2 regions of the Streptomyces sp. NPDC047117 genome follow, and region 1 is predicted to be linked to the other one. Evidence: riboswitches for the same ligand, from Rfam matches in the RefSeq annotation. Region 1 holds a riboswitch; the other holds the start of a gene.
What was found. A riboswitch is a leader RNA that binds a small molecule or an ion and turns the genes downstream of it on or off. The one in region 1 is predicted to bind thiamine pyrophosphate.

Region 1 (7,113 bases):
AGGGTCGCGTCAACGGCTTCTTCAAGGAGGCGACGCTGCTCGGTCAGCCGTACGCCCTCGACAACAAGAAGTCCGTCGAGAAGGTCCTCCAGGAGGCCGGTGTCACCCTGAAGCGCTTCGCGCGCATCAAGGTCGGCATCTGAGTCGAGCCGAAACCCTGCCGCCGGGCCACGGCCTTCAGGGCCGGGCCTGTCGCAGGGCAGCGAATGACCCGCGGCCCCGCTAGGGTCGTACGCAGTCGGCCGCTCACCGGCCGGCCGCAGATGTGACGAGGAGGCCATTGCCGCACAGGGATCTGACCAGTTCCCCGGCAATGGCCTTCTTCGTATGTGCACGAGGAGAGCGCAATGAATCACGGTGCCGACGGCGCGGACAAAGCCCACAAAAAGGGGAAGGGCCGCTTCCTGCTGAAGCTTTCGGGGGAGGCGTTCGCCGGCGGCGGAGGTCTGGGTGTCGACCCGGACGTCGTGCACGCCATCGCCCGTGAGATCTCGGCCGTGGTCAGTGACGGGTACGAGATCGCCATCGTGATCGGCGGCGGCAACTTCTTCCGCGGCGCCGAGCTGCAGCAGCGCGGCATGGACCGCGCCCGCAGCGACTACATGGGCATGCTCGGCACGGTCATGAACTGCCTGGCCCTCCAGGACTTCCTGGAGAAGGAGGGCATCGACTGCCGCGTGCAGACCGCCATCACCATGGGCCAGGTCGCCGAGCCGTACATCCCGCTGCGCGCCATCCGCCACCTGGAGAAGGACCGCGTGGTCATCTTCGGTGCGGGCATGGGCATGCCGTACTTCTCCACCGACACCACTGCCGCCCAGCGCGCTCTGGAGATCGACGCGCAGGCCATGCTGATGGGCAAGAACGGGGTCGACGGCGTCTACGACTCCGACCCCAAGAAGAACCCCGACGCGGTGAAGTTCGACGCGCTGGAGTACGGCGAGGTCATCACCCGCGACCTGAAGGTCGCCGATGCCACCGCCATCACGCTGTGCCGGGACAACAAGCTTCCGATCCTCGTCTTCGAGCTGCTCGCAGAGGGCAATATCGCGCGCGCCGTGAAGGGTGAGAAGATCGGCACGCTCGTCAGCGATCAGGGCACCAGGGCCTGACGGCCCGCACCGCCGCGATCCGTACGGGCAGCAGGTGTCCGTACGATCCGTACGGGCATCCCGTGCCCGTCCGTACGATCCGTAGGGGCAGCACGTGCCGGCCGTACGAGCCGTACGGGAAGCACGCGTTCGCCGGTACGAGACGTACGGACGGCAGCCCGTACGCGCGGCAACTCCCGGCCGTGGGAAGACCACGGCACGGGGATGGACAACCGCCTGCCGGTCGGACACCGTGCAGGAGAAGACGCGCGCAGGGGCGAGGCTCTGCTTCTTACGATTAAGACCAGGAGCAAGTGGTGATCGAAGAGATCCTCCTCGAGGCCGAGGAGAAGATGGAGAAGGCCGTCGTGGTCGCCAAGGAGGACTTCGCCGCGATCCGCACCGGGCGTGCGCACCCGGCGATGTTCAACAAGATCGTGGCGGACTACTACGGTGCCTTGACGCCGATCAACCAGCTGGCGTCGTTCTCGGTGCCCGAACCGCGGATGGCCGTGGTGACCCCGTTCGACAAGAGCGCGCTGCGCAACATCGAGCAGGCCATCCGGGACTCCGACCTCGGCGTCAACCCGAGCAACGACGGCAACATCATTCGCGTGAACTTCCCCGAGCTCACCGAAGAGCGCCGCAAGGAGTTCATCAAGGTCGCCAAGAACAAGGCCGAGGACGCGAAGATCTCGATCCGCAGCATCCGCCGCAAGGCCAAGGAGACCCTCGACAAGCTCGTCAAGGACAAGGAGACCGGCGAGGACGAGGTGCGCCGCGCCGAGAAGGAGCTCGACGACACCACCGCGAAGTACGTCGCGCAGGTGGACGAGCTGCTCAAGCACAAGGAATCCGAGCTGCTCGAGGTCTGATGAACGAGTCATCCTGGGGGGCCCGCCCCACGCCCTCGGCAGGCGGGACCCCACCCGGCGCCGGTCCGTGGCCACCTGGCACCGTACCGGCAGCCCCGTCGGCGGGTCCCGTGCACGACCGGGCCGCGGCAGCGCAGACTCGGCCCATGCCCACCGTGCCCGACGCAGGCGGAGACCAGGACGACCACCGGGACGAACGGGGGGCCGCTCGGCTGAGTGGCCCCCTCTTCCACGATGACCAGCACCGGGAACCCATGCCCACAACCCCGCCGGCACCGGACGACAGCCCCTCCCCGGAGAAGCCGGCGAAGAAGAGCGCGGGCCGCAACCTGCGGGCCGCCATAGGGGTGGGCGTCGGCCTCGGCGTGATCATCGTGCTCTCGCTGTTCGTCTACAAGCCCGTCTTCGTGGGCGTCGTCGCGGTCGCCGTGGTCGTCGGGCTCTGGGAGCTGACCTCCCGGCTCGCGGAGCGCAAGGACATCCGCGTGCCCCTGGTGCCGCTCGCGGTCGGCGGTACGGCCATGGTCGTCGCCGGATACGTACGCGGGGCCGAGGGCGCCTGGGTGGCCATGGCGCTCACCGCGCTCGCGGTCCTCGTCTGGCGCATGACGGAGGCTCCGGACAACTACCTCCGGGACGTCACGGCAGGCGTCTTCGCGGCGTTCTACGTGCCGTTCCTGGCGACGTTCGTGGCCCTGATGCTCGCGGCGGACGCGGACGGGCCGCAGCGGGTACTGACCTTCCTGCTGCTCACGGTCGTCAGCGACACCGGCGCGTACGCCGTCGGCTGGCGCTTCGGCCGCACGAAGCTCGCTCCCCGCATCAGCCCCGGCAAGACCCGCGAGGGCCTGGTCGGCGCGGTGGCCTTCGCCATGGCGGCGGGCGCGCTGTGCATGGAGTTCCTCATCGAGAACGGCGCGTGGTGGCAGGGCCTGCTCCTGGGCCTCGCCGTCGCCGCCAGCGCCACCCTCGGCGACCTCGGCGAGTCCATGATCAAGCGGGACCTGGGCATCAAGGACATGGGCACCCTGCTGCCCGGCCACGGCGGCATCATGGACCGCCTGGACTCCCTGCTGCCCACGGCCCCGGTGGTCTGGCTCCTCCTGGTCCTCTTCGTGGGCACGGGCTGACGCGCCTCCTCGCTCCACCCCACAGGCCCCCGCGCGAGCTGCGCGGGGGCCTGTGAGCGTCGGGTACGCATCCCTGCCCGCGGTTCTCCGCGGTCCGGGGCCGTGCCGTCACACGGACAAGGGGACCGGGTGGATCTCATCGGCCCGGTGACCGGCGCGTTCGTGGATGCGCTGGACCGCGTCGGCCGAGGGTGCCTCGGAGAGGCAGTAGACCGTGCCGGACCCCGGATCCGCCCAGGCCTTCTCGAAGTGGACGCCTTCTTCCTTCTCGATGTCGAGATCGGCCTGGTGGGCCTGTCGCAGCTGGTCGGCCGTGAGGTCCTTCATTCCGTGGTGGACGTCCATGAACTGGGCCATGACGCTGCGCCTCCTTCCGGCTCGCGCGTCCCGCCGCCGAGATGCGCCGAGCCCGCGTACCGGCTCCGTCACCTCCATCGTCTGCCCGTACGCCCGCAGCGGCGACCGGACGGCCCACGGTCGGGAGGCGCCCGGCGCTACGGCGGGGTGACGGCCCCCACCCTTCTCCCGCCCGGGGCGCCCTCGATGATCTGCCACACTGGACGGACCATGCCTGCACCTGGAGAACTTACTTTTGTCGCGCCGCGGGGGGCCAAGAAGCCGCCGCGGCATCTTGCCGATCTCACGCCTGCCGAGCGCAAGGAGGCCGTGGCGGCGATCGGGGAGAAGCCGTTCCGCGCCAAGCAGCTTTCGCAGCACTACTTCGCGCGGTACGCGCACGACCCGGAGCAGTGGACGGACATCCCGGCCGCGGCGCGGGAGAAGCTCGCGGCCGAGATGCTGCCGGAGCTGATGAGTGTGGTGCGGCACATCTCGTGCGACGACGACCAGACCCGGAAGACGCTGTGGAAGCTCTTCGACGGGACGCTGGTCGAGTCGGTGCTGATGCGGTACCCGGACCGGGTCACGATGTGCATCTCCTCGCAGGCCGGGTGCGGCATGAACTGCCCGTTCTGTGCGACGGGGCAGGCGGGGCTGGACCGGAACCTGTCGACCGCCGAGATCGTTCATCAGATCGTCGACGGTATGCGGGCGCTCCGGGACGGGGAGATCCCGGGCGGGCCGGCGCGGCTGTCGAACATTGTTTTCATGGGCATGGGCGAGCCGCTTGCCAACTACAACCGGGTGACGGGGGCCATCCGGCGGCTGACCGACCCCGAGCCGGACGGGCTGGGGCTGTCGCAGCGGGGGATCACCGTGTCCACGGTGGGGCTGGTGCCGGCGATGCTGCGCTTCGCCGACGAGGGCTTCAAGTGCCGGCTGGCGGTCTCGCTGCACGCGCCGGACGACGAGCTGCGGGACACGCTCGTGCCGGTGAACACGCGCTGGAAGGTGCGTGAGGTGCTGGACGCGGCGTGGACGTACGCGGAGAAGTCCGGGCGCCGTATCTCGATCGAGTACGCGCTGATCCGGGACATCAACGACCAGGCGTGGCGGGGTGACCTGCTCGGGCGGCTGCTCAAGGGGAAGCGGGTGCATGTGAACCTGATTCCGCTGAACCCCACCCCCGGCTCGAAGTGGACCGCCTCCCGGCCCGAGGACGAGAAGGCGTTCGTCGAGGCGATCGCGGCGCACGGCGTGCCGGTGACGGTGCGCGACACCCGTGGGCAGGAGATCGACGGCGCGTGCGGCCAGCTCGCGGCCTCGGAGCGCTGACGGACCTAGGGAGCACGTGGAAGCACGTGGGCCCTCGGAAGGGCGGCGGCGCGCTGGTACCGTGGCGTCGAACGTTCGTACATCACCTATCACGCACACCATCCGACAGGGGAGCGCCACAGCGCTGAGAGTGCGAGCAGTGAAGCCGATGCCGCTGCCGCAGACCCTTGAACCTCGCCCGGGTCATTCCGGGTAGGAAGTTCGGTCTCCTCATGCTGTTGCGCCCTGCCCGCGGCTCCGGTCCACCTGACGCCGCGGGCGGGGCCGCGTCTCTTCCTGGCCAGCCAGGAGGAATGAATCAGTGAGCACCATCAGGAACGCCGTGGTGGCGGCCGTCGCCGTCGCGGTGGGCGGTACGGCGCTGGCCGGCTGCGGTACGTCCGGCGGCGGGTCGGCCGACACCAAGACCGTCAAGCTCGTCTCGCACGACTCCTTCGCCGTCTCGAAGTCCGTGCTGGCCGAGTTCGAGCGGCGCAGCGGCTACAAGGTGCAGATGGTCAAGGGCGGCGACGCCGGTAAGGCCGTCAACCAGGCGGTACTGACCAAGGGCAACCCGCAGGGCGACGTCTTCTTCGGCATCGACAACACGCTGCTCTCCCGCGGGCTGGACGAGGGGCTGTTCACGCCGTACAAGGCCAAGGGGCTGGCCGGGGTGCCGGAGAAGCTGCAGCTGGACAAGGCGCAGCACCGCGTGACGCCCGTCGACTACGGCGACACCTGCGTGAACTACGACAAGGCGTACTTCAAGAAGCACCGGATCGCGCCGCCGAAGACCTTCGACGACCTTCTGAAGCCCGAGTACAAGGGGCTGCTGGTCACCGAGAATCCGGCCACGTCGTCGCCGGGGCTGGCCTTCCAGCTCGGCACCATCGCGCGATATGGCAAGGCCGGCTGGCAGGACTACTGGAAGAAGCTCAAGGCCAACGGCGTCGAGGCCGTCGACGGCTGGGAGCAGGCGTACTACGAGCGGTTCTCCGGTTCCGGGGGCGGTGGCGGCAAGGGCGACAAGCCGCTGGTCGTCTCGTACGCCTCCAGCCCGCCGGCCGAGGTGATGGACAAGAAGCCGGCCCCGAAGGAGGCGCCGACCGGCGTCGCCACCGGTACCTGCTTCCGGCAGATCGAGTTCGCCGGACTGCTGAAGGGCGCGGCGAACGAGAAGGGCGGCAAGGCGCTGCTGGACTTCCTGATCAGCAAGGAGTTCCAGGAGGACATGCCGCTGCAGATGTTCGTGAACCCGGCCGTCGAGGACGCGAAGGTGCCCGAACTGTTCACCGAGTACGGGCAGAAGATCGACGACCCGAAGACGGTGGCGCCCGAGGAGATCAGCAAGAACCGCGAACAGTGGATCAAGCAGTGGTCGTCGCTCGTGCTGAAGTAGAGGGCGGAGGAGCCACGGCTGCACCCCCGCCGGGGGTGGCGCCCCCCACCCGTGCCGGTGGCACCCGCGCCACGGTGACCCGACTGGCGCTGATGGCCCTGCCGTTCGGCTTCTTCGTTCTCTTCTTCGCCTACCCGGTGATCACCATCGTCGGGCGGGGGCTGCGGGAGGGCGGCAGCTGGCAGTGGGGGCGGGCGGCGGACGTGCTCGGCGACCCCGACCTGCTGCACGTGCTGTGGTTCACCGTCTGGCAGGCGGCGGCCTCCACAGCACTCACGCTGCTGATCGCGCTCCCGGGCGCGTACGTCTTCGCGCGCTTCGAGTTCCCCGGAAAGAGGTTGCTGCGGGCGGTCGTCACCGTGCCGTTCGTGCTGCCCACCGTCGTCGTCGGTTCCGCCTTCCTCGCGCTCGTGGGCCGCGGCGGGCTCCTGGACGACCTCTGGGGCGTACGGCTGGACACCTCGGTCTGGGCGATCCTGCTCGCGCACGTCTTCTTCAACTACGCGGTCGTCGTACGGACCGTCGGCGGGCTCTGGGGCGCCCTGGACCCGCGGCAGGAGGAGGCAGCGCGGGTGCTGGGCGCCGGGCGGTTCGCGGCCTGGCGGCAGGTGACCCTGCCCGCGCTCGCGCCCGCCGTGGCCGCCGCCGCGCTGATGGTCTTCCTCTTCACCTTCACCTCGTTCGGCATCGTGCAGATCCTCGGGGGGCCGCGCTACGCCACCCTCGAAGTGGAGATCTACCGGCAGACCGCCGACTTCCTGGACCTGCCGACCGCAGCGGTGCTCACCCTGCTCCAGTTCGCCGCGGTCCTCGCCCTCCTCGGGCTGCACGCGTGGACGGTCCGGCGCCGCGAGAGCGCGCTGAGGCTCGTGGACGCGGCGCACACGGCGCGCCGGCCGCGCGGGGCCGGGCAGTGGGCGCTGCTGTGGAGCACGCTCGCCGTGATCGTCGTCCTGCTGGTGCTG
Region 2 (7,113 bases), on a different contig from region 1:
AGGCCGGGCGTCCCGTTCCCTCTCCGGGGAACGGGACGCCTTTTCTCTGTCCCTGCGAACAGATGTCCGGGGCGCTCGCGTCGGGCGGGCTTCCGGATCGGTCAAGAAATGCGCCGCCTGAGGTAATTCGCAAGCTAATCGACCTGCCGTCCGCGGGCTCACGTTAGAGTGCGGACGCGGGGCATCTTCCGGATGCCGGCGTTACGGAATGTCCGGCTGTTGCCGGGCGGAACGTACGGGCTTCCGGGGAGCGCACGCGGCACGGGCGCGGGGCCCGGGCCCGGGGTCCCGGCTCCGGCGACCTGTCCTGGGGGTTGGTCTTGGTCATCGCGAACGACGCATCCACGACTCCCCCGACCCTGATCGGCTCCGTGCAGCGGGCGCTCCGGCTGCTGGAGGCGGTGGCCGCGCATCCACGCGGCGCCCCCGCCAAGCAGCTGGCCAGAGAGACCGGTTATCCCCTGCCGACCACGTACCACCTGCTGCGCACGCTGACCCACGAGGGCTATCTCCAGCGGGAGAACGGGGTGTTCGTCCTCGGGGAGGCAGCCGAGCTGATCAGCAGGGCCGGGGCCCGCCGCCGGCGGCACACCCGGATCTCCGACGCGCTCTCGGACATCGGCCGGGAAGTGGGCGCCGCGGTCTACTTCGCGGTGTACCGCGCGGGCGAGGTGGAGGTCGTGGCGGTGAGCGACGATCCCGACCGGCCGCCGGTGGACGAGTGGGCGGACTTCCGTACGACTGCTCACGCGCACGCGATAGGCCAGTGCCTGCTCGCCCAACTCGACGAGGAGGCGCGGAAAGACCACTTGGCGCGCTATCAAGTCCAGTCGCTCACGCCGCATTCCGTGCGCAGCGAAGATCATCTGCTGCACCGTTTGGATACGGTGCGTAAGTCCCAACTCGCCGTCGAACGGGAGGAATATGCCGTGGGCACCGTCTGTGCGGCAATTCCCATTCACGTCGGTTCGGCGGCGGCCACGGTGGCGATTTCCCTCCCCGCAGGTGAGGGCGATCGACTGCCGTCCGTAACCGAAAAGGTACAGAGGATGGCAGAGTCGACCCTTATGACGCTGGCCTTCTCTATCAGTATCTGAAAAATTACTCCTTGTGATCTGTCGGCAACTGGTCGACGATGGCGTCAATAGCGGTCGGCGGATCATTACCGGCCACTTCGATCAAGTAGTGCGGGGCAGTGGTTGATGAGCCAGACAGTTCAGGCAGAAGTGATGATGAGCTTCATCGTCTCCGAGGAGCTCGCCTTCCGGATCCCGGTGGAGTTGGATTTCGACAGCGCCGATCCCTACGCCGTGCGCTTCACGTTCGACCTCCCCGGCGACACCCCGGTCACCTGGGCGTTCAGCCGGGAACTCCTCCTGGACGGCCTGAGCCGGCCGGCCGGCGAGGGAGACATCCACGTGGCGCCGGTCTCGGGCGCGCACCTCAGCGACGTCTTCGTCAGCCTTCAGGTGGGTGCCGAGCAGGCGCTCTTCCGCGTCGGCGCGGCACCGATCGTCGCCTTCCTGGACCGTACGGACCGGCTGGTCCCGCTCGGCCAGGAGCAGGTCTGCGGCACGCTCGACGCGGAGCTGGACCGGATCCTCGCCAACGCCCGGCAAGCGGGCTGACCGCCGGTCCGGCCCGTCAGCGCTTGCGGCGGCGGCCCCGGCCGCCGCGCCTGCTGCCCGGCTGCCCGGGCCCCGGACCGGCTGCCCGGCCGGACTCCGTCCGCCGCCCGACCGCACCGGTGCGGTCCGCCGAGACCACCAGCACGGCCAGCAGCGTCGTCAGCGGTACGGACGCGACGAGCCCGATGCTGCCCACCAGCGTGCGGACGATCTCCTCGGCCACCACCTCGCTGGTGGCGACCGTACCGACACTGCTCCGCGCGATCGAGAAGAGCAGCAGAAGCGGCAGGGCCGCGCCCGCGTACGCCAGCACCAGCGTGTTCACCACCGACGCGATGTGGTCCCGGCCGATGCGCATCGCCGCGCCGTAGATCCGCCGCCGGCTCGCCGTCGGATCGGCGTCCCGCAGCTCCCACACGGCCGCCGTCTGGGTGACCGTCACATCGTCCAGCACGCCCAGTGAACCGATGATGATCCCCGCCAGCAGCAGACCGCGGATCTCGATGCCCGGGAAGAGGCTGTGCACGAGACCCGTCTGGTCGTCGGTGTTGCCCGTCAGCTGCGCCCAGCCGATGAAGACCGACCCCAGCAGGCCGATCAGCAGCAGCGACGCGAGCGTGCCGAGCACCGCGACCGACGTCCGGGCGGTCAGCCCGTGGCACAGATACAGCGCGATGAGCATGATCGCGCTGCCTCCGATCACCGCCACGAGCAGGGGATTCGACCCTTGCAGGATGGCGGGCAGGATGAACACCGTGAGCACCGCGAAGCTCGCCGCCAGCGCGACCAGCGCCAGGATTCCGCGGAGCCGGCCGACGACCACCACCGCCAGGGCGAACACCGCCGCCAGCACCCACATCGGGAACGAGCGGTCCACGTCGGTGACGGAGTACTGCAGGTTCCGCGGCGCCTTGGGTGCGTACGCCACCACGACGCCCTGGCCCTCGGTGTAGCGGCGTGAAGCGTCCGGCGTCACCACGGTCTTGAAGCGGTGTCCGGTGTCCTTGCCGCTGGTGACCTCGATGGTCGCCTGCTCGCAGCTCTGCGCCTGCTGCTGCTCACCGCCGGACGGGCCCGACGGCTGCTGTTGCTGTTGCATCTGTTGCTGCTGCTGGGCATTGACGTCCGCGCAGTTCACCTTCGTCAGGCGGACGACACGCGCGGTCTGGGTCTCCTGGTCGAAACCCACCCCGGACGGCTTGTGCGAGGGCGCGCCGCCGGGCCACAGCGCGATCAGCCCCACGCCCACTGCCAGGGCGAACGGGATCAGTACCGCGGCGATGACCTTGCGCAGGTGCCGGGACACGGGGGTCGCGGGGCCGTGGCTGTGTCCATGGCTGTGGCCGTGTCCTTGCGGGGTGCCGGACGCGGGGGAATGGCCGTGCGGCTGGTGCTCGGGCTCGTTGGAGGTCACCGCCCGATCATCCAACAACTCACCGGGCCCCCTGTTCACCACGCGGCATCGGCCGCTACCGTGGTGGCACCTTTGCAATCGCGGGAGCTCGGAGCACCGGGCTGAGAGGGCGCTGATCTCCGTCCCAGCGAGGTTTCACGTGAAACCTCAGCAGACGGAAACCGCTGCGTCGACCGCCGAACCTGTTACCGGGTAATGCCGGCGTAGGGAGTGGGTCTTCAATGACTCTGCAGGATGCACGCACGCCCGAAAACGGTGGCACCGACGAGTCTGCCGAGACGCAGCAGATCGGCTGGCACAAGGGCTACATCTCTGGTTCGCGCCCCGACCTGCGGGTGCCGGTCCGGAGGGTGCACCTCACCAATGGCGAGCACGTGACGCTTTACGACACGTCAGGCCCGTACACCGACCCCCAGATCGAAACCGACGTCCGCCGTGGCCTCGCGCCGCTGCGGGAGAATTGGATCATCGCCCGCGGCGACACCGAGGAGTACGCGGGCCGGCCGCTGCGTCCGGAGGACGACGGCCTCAAGCACACCTCGCCGCGCGGCGGCCTGAAGAACCTCGACGCGGTCTTCCCCGGCCGTCCCCGGCAGCCACGCCGGGCCCGCGAGGGCGCCGTCTCGCAGCTCGCGTACGCGCAGCGCGGCGAGATCACCGCGGAGATGGAGTACGTCGCGGTCCGTGAGAACTGCACGCCCGAGTTCGTACGGGACGAAATCGCGGCGGGTCGCGCGGTATTGCCGGCCAATGTCAACCACCCGGAGATCGAGCCGATGATCATCGGCAAGAACTTCCTGGTGAAGGTCAACGCCAACATCGGCAACTCCGCGGTGACCTCCTCCATCGAGGAGGAGGTGGAGAAGATGACCTGGGCGACCCGCTGGGGCGCCGACACGGTCATGGACCTCTCCACCGGACGCAACATCCACACCACCCGCGAGTGGGTGCTGCGCAACTCCCCCGTCCCGATCGGCACCGTCCCCCTCTACCAGGCGCTGGAGAAGGTCGACGGCAAAGCCGAGGACCTGACCTGGGAGATCTACAAGGACACCGTCATCGAGCAGGCCGAGCAGGGCGTCGACTACATGACGGTCCACGCCGGCGTGCTGCTGCGGTACGTACCGCTCACCGCCCGCCGTAAGACCGGCATCGTCTCCCGCGGCGGTTCGATCATGGCGGCCTGGTGCCTGGCGCACCACAAGGAGTCGTTCCTCTACGAGAACTTCGAAGAACTCTGCGACATCCTCGCGTCGTACGACGTCACGTTCTCCCTCGGAGACGGGCTGCGCCCCGGTTCCATCGCGGACGCCAACGACGAGGCGCAGTTCGCCGAGCTGAAGACGCTCGGTGAGCTGAACACGATCGCCAAGGCACACGGCGTGCAGACCATGATCGAGGGCCCGGGACACGTCCCGATGCACAAGATCAAGGAGAACATCGACCTCCAGCAGGAGATCTGCGAGGAGGCGCCGTTCTACACGCTCGGCCCGCTGACCACCGACATCGCGCCCGCGTACGACCACATCACCTCCGGTATCGGCGCCGCGATGATCGCCTGGTGGGGCACGGCGATGCTCTGCTACGTCACGCCCAAGGAGCACCTGGGCCTGCCCGACCGCGACGACGTGAAGACCGGTGTCATCACATACAAGATCGCGGCACACGCGGCCGACCTGGCGAAGGGCCACCCGGGCGCACAGGAGTGGGACGACGCCCTCTCCGACGCGCGCTTCGAGTTCCGCTGGGAGGACCAGTTCAACCTGGCCCTCGATCCGGACACCGCCCGCGCGTTCCACGACGAGACGCTCCCCGCGGAGCCGGCCAAGACCGCGCACTTCTGCTCCATGTGCGGCCCGAAGTTCTGCTCGATGAAGATCTCCCAGGACATCCGCCGCGAACACGGTGGTGACCTGGCGATCGACCCCGAAGCGGGCATGGCCGAGAAGTCCAAGGAGTTCGCGGCAGCGGGCAACCGGGTGTATCTGCCGATCGCGGAGTGACCTGAGCGCGGCCACCGCGCACCGCCCGTCCGCCGAGGGGCCCTGGCACGAGCCGGGGCCCCTCGGCGCTGTCCTGCCACAGCCGCCGGGCGGCGCGGCAGCACCCGTGCCGGCGGAGCCCGCCGCGGCTCACTCCGGCTGGTGGTCCGGGCCGCCGTAGTCCGGGCTCGTGAAGTCGGGGCTGGTGAAGCGGGGGCGGACGGCGGCGCGGTGATCGTCCTCCGGGCCGGAGAAGCGCGGATGGGTGTAGCCGAGCGGCGGCATGCGTCCGACGTCCGAGGTGCGGTGGACGACGAAGCGGCCGGCGGCTTCGGGCGCCGCGGGCGACGAGGGCGCGGGCGGATTTCTGTCGGTGTCGCCGTCGGCGGGCTCGCCGGCCGGCGGGCCGGGGGCGGCCGGGCCACCGGGACCGGACGTCGGGGCCGTACCGGGCGCACGGTCGGCAGCGCCGGCCGGGGCGGCCGGCGTGCCCGGTCGCGGCGGGCTCGCGGGCTTCTCCGCGGAGGAGCCGGGGTGCGGGCCCGGTGGCGCTTCCGGTGCCGTCAGGGCCTCCAGCAGGAACGGGCGCAGGCCGCGTTCGAGGAGGGCCTCGCGCCACTTCTCCCGGGCCCGGTCGACCTCCTGGGCGAGCTCGCTCGGGCGGGAGGCGCGCAGGGACGTGGAGCCGTTCCGGAGCGCGGTGACGAGCAGGCCCCCCATCGCGATGAGGATCGTCGCCGCGGTCAGACCGGCGAACGCCCAGCCGACGCTGATCAGCGGCTGCGCCAGGGCCTCGTCGGGGCTGACGGTGTGCAGGGCGTAGCCGATGAGGAGGAAGAGGACCGCGGCGATGCCCGCCAGGACGGGCGCGAGGACCGTGACCATCGCGGCCAGCCCGGCGCCCGTGGTTTCGGCGACCTCGCCCATCGCGGCGAGGTTGACGCCGGCGCCGCCCGCGCCGTTCCCACCGCCCTCGCCCGCTTCGGTACCGGCCGTGGCCGGGCGCGCGGACGCGGGCGAGCGCAACTCCGCGCGCAGCGAGACGTAATGCTGGTATTCGGCCGTCGCGCACGCGGCGATGGCGGTCGTGGCGCTGAGCGCCATGGTGCGCAGCTGCTCAGTGTTGAGGCGCATGCCTGTCGCGGCGAGATCCGGGCGGTCGGCCGCGGCGCGCAGAGCCTCGTCGAGGGCCCGCCGGAATTCCTCGCGGTCCTCGTTCAGCAGGTGCGGAGCGCTGTTCATGTGCATCCCCCGATGCTCCGTAGGGCCGTACGGGCCGGTATGAACCGGGCAGTTGGCGGGAAACGGAGGAGAGCCTGCTACGGATAGACCGATGGTAGAGCGCGCCCTGTCCGGCGTGACAGAGGATTTCGGAAATTCGCTCCGGCCGTGACAAGCCTTCCCCGGCCGCCCCCCGGCCCGTCTACTGTGCCCACGCTCAGCCCCCGCCCGGCCGGTTACCGGCCTGCGGTACCCATGCCCCGATACGGGTCAGGCAGTCAGGGGGAGCTGAACGACCAGCAGCTTTCCGGCCATCGTGACGCCGCCGTCCATGGCGACCGCGAGCCCGTCGGCGTACACGTGCGGCTCCTCGACCGCGACGCCCTCGCTCTCGCCGTCCTCGGTGCCGACCTCGCCGAGGAGGTACGGGATGGGGCTGTGCCCGTGGACGATGCGCTCGCCGCCGTACGTGCCGATCAGTTCGAGCACGGCCTGCGGGCCGGACTCGTCGCGGAACGCGAACCGCTTGGTCAGCTTGCGGAAGAGGTCCCAGACCTCGTTGGCGTCGCTGCGGGTGAGGACGTCGTGGACGGCGTCGTTGACCGCCTCGATGGAGTCGCCGTAGTCGAGGTACGCGGTGGTGTCGGAGTGCACCAGGAGGTGCCCGTCCTCCTGCGTCATGGCGTCCAGCCGGGCCATCCACTGCAGGTGGTGGTCCTGGAGACGGTCCATGTCGGTCTTCTGGCCGCCGTTGAGCAGCCAGGCGGCCTGGAAGGAGGCGGTGCCGGCGCCGGACTGCACGGGGGTGTCGCCGAACCGCTTGGCGCCGAGCAGCAGCAGCTCGTGGTTGCCCATGAGGGCCTTGCAG

Region 2: linked by a shared signal. The riboswitch ahead of thiC (phosphomethylpyrimidine synthase ThiC) and the one ahead of ABZ840_RS10360 (thiamine ABC transporter substrate-binding protein) in region 1 are both predicted to bind thiamine pyrophosphate.

The regions. Positions count from the first base shown of each region.
Region 1 is NZ_JBEYUN010000004.1:396,507-403,619, forward strand. It holds gene tsf (translation elongation factor Ts) at 1-143, shown strand, start outside; gene pyrH (UMP kinase) at 348-1,112, shown strand; gene frr (ribosome recycling factor) at 1,409-1,966, shown strand; gene ABZ840_RS10345 (phosphatidate cytidylyltransferase) at 1,966-3,096, shown strand; gene ABZ840_RS10350 (SCO4226 family nickel-binding protein) at 3,205-3,453, opposite strand; gene rlmN (23S rRNA (adenine(2503)-C(2))-methyltransferase RlmN) at 3,664-4,770, shown strand; TPP riboswitch at 4,868-4,987, shown strand; gene ABZ840_RS10360 (thiamine ABC transporter substrate-binding protein) at 5,072-6,148, shown strand; gene ABZ840_RS10365 (iron ABC transporter permease) at 6,241-7,113, shown strand, end outside.
Region 2 is NZ_JBEYUN010000002.1:342,942-350,054, reverse strand. It holds gene ABZ840_RS04665 (IclR family transcriptional regulator C-terminal domain-containing protein) at 321-1,097, shown strand; gene ABZ840_RS04660 (SsgA family sporulation/cell division regulator) at 1,203-1,628, shown strand; gene ABZ840_RS04655 (YibE/F family protein) at 1,645-3,042, opposite strand; TPP riboswitch at 3,113-3,269, shown strand; gene thiC (phosphomethylpyrimidine synthase ThiC) at 3,264-5,045, shown strand; gene ABZ840_RS04645 (hypothetical protein) at 5,175-6,266, opposite strand; gene ABZ840_RS04640 (metallophosphoesterase) at 6,516-7,113, opposite strand, start outside.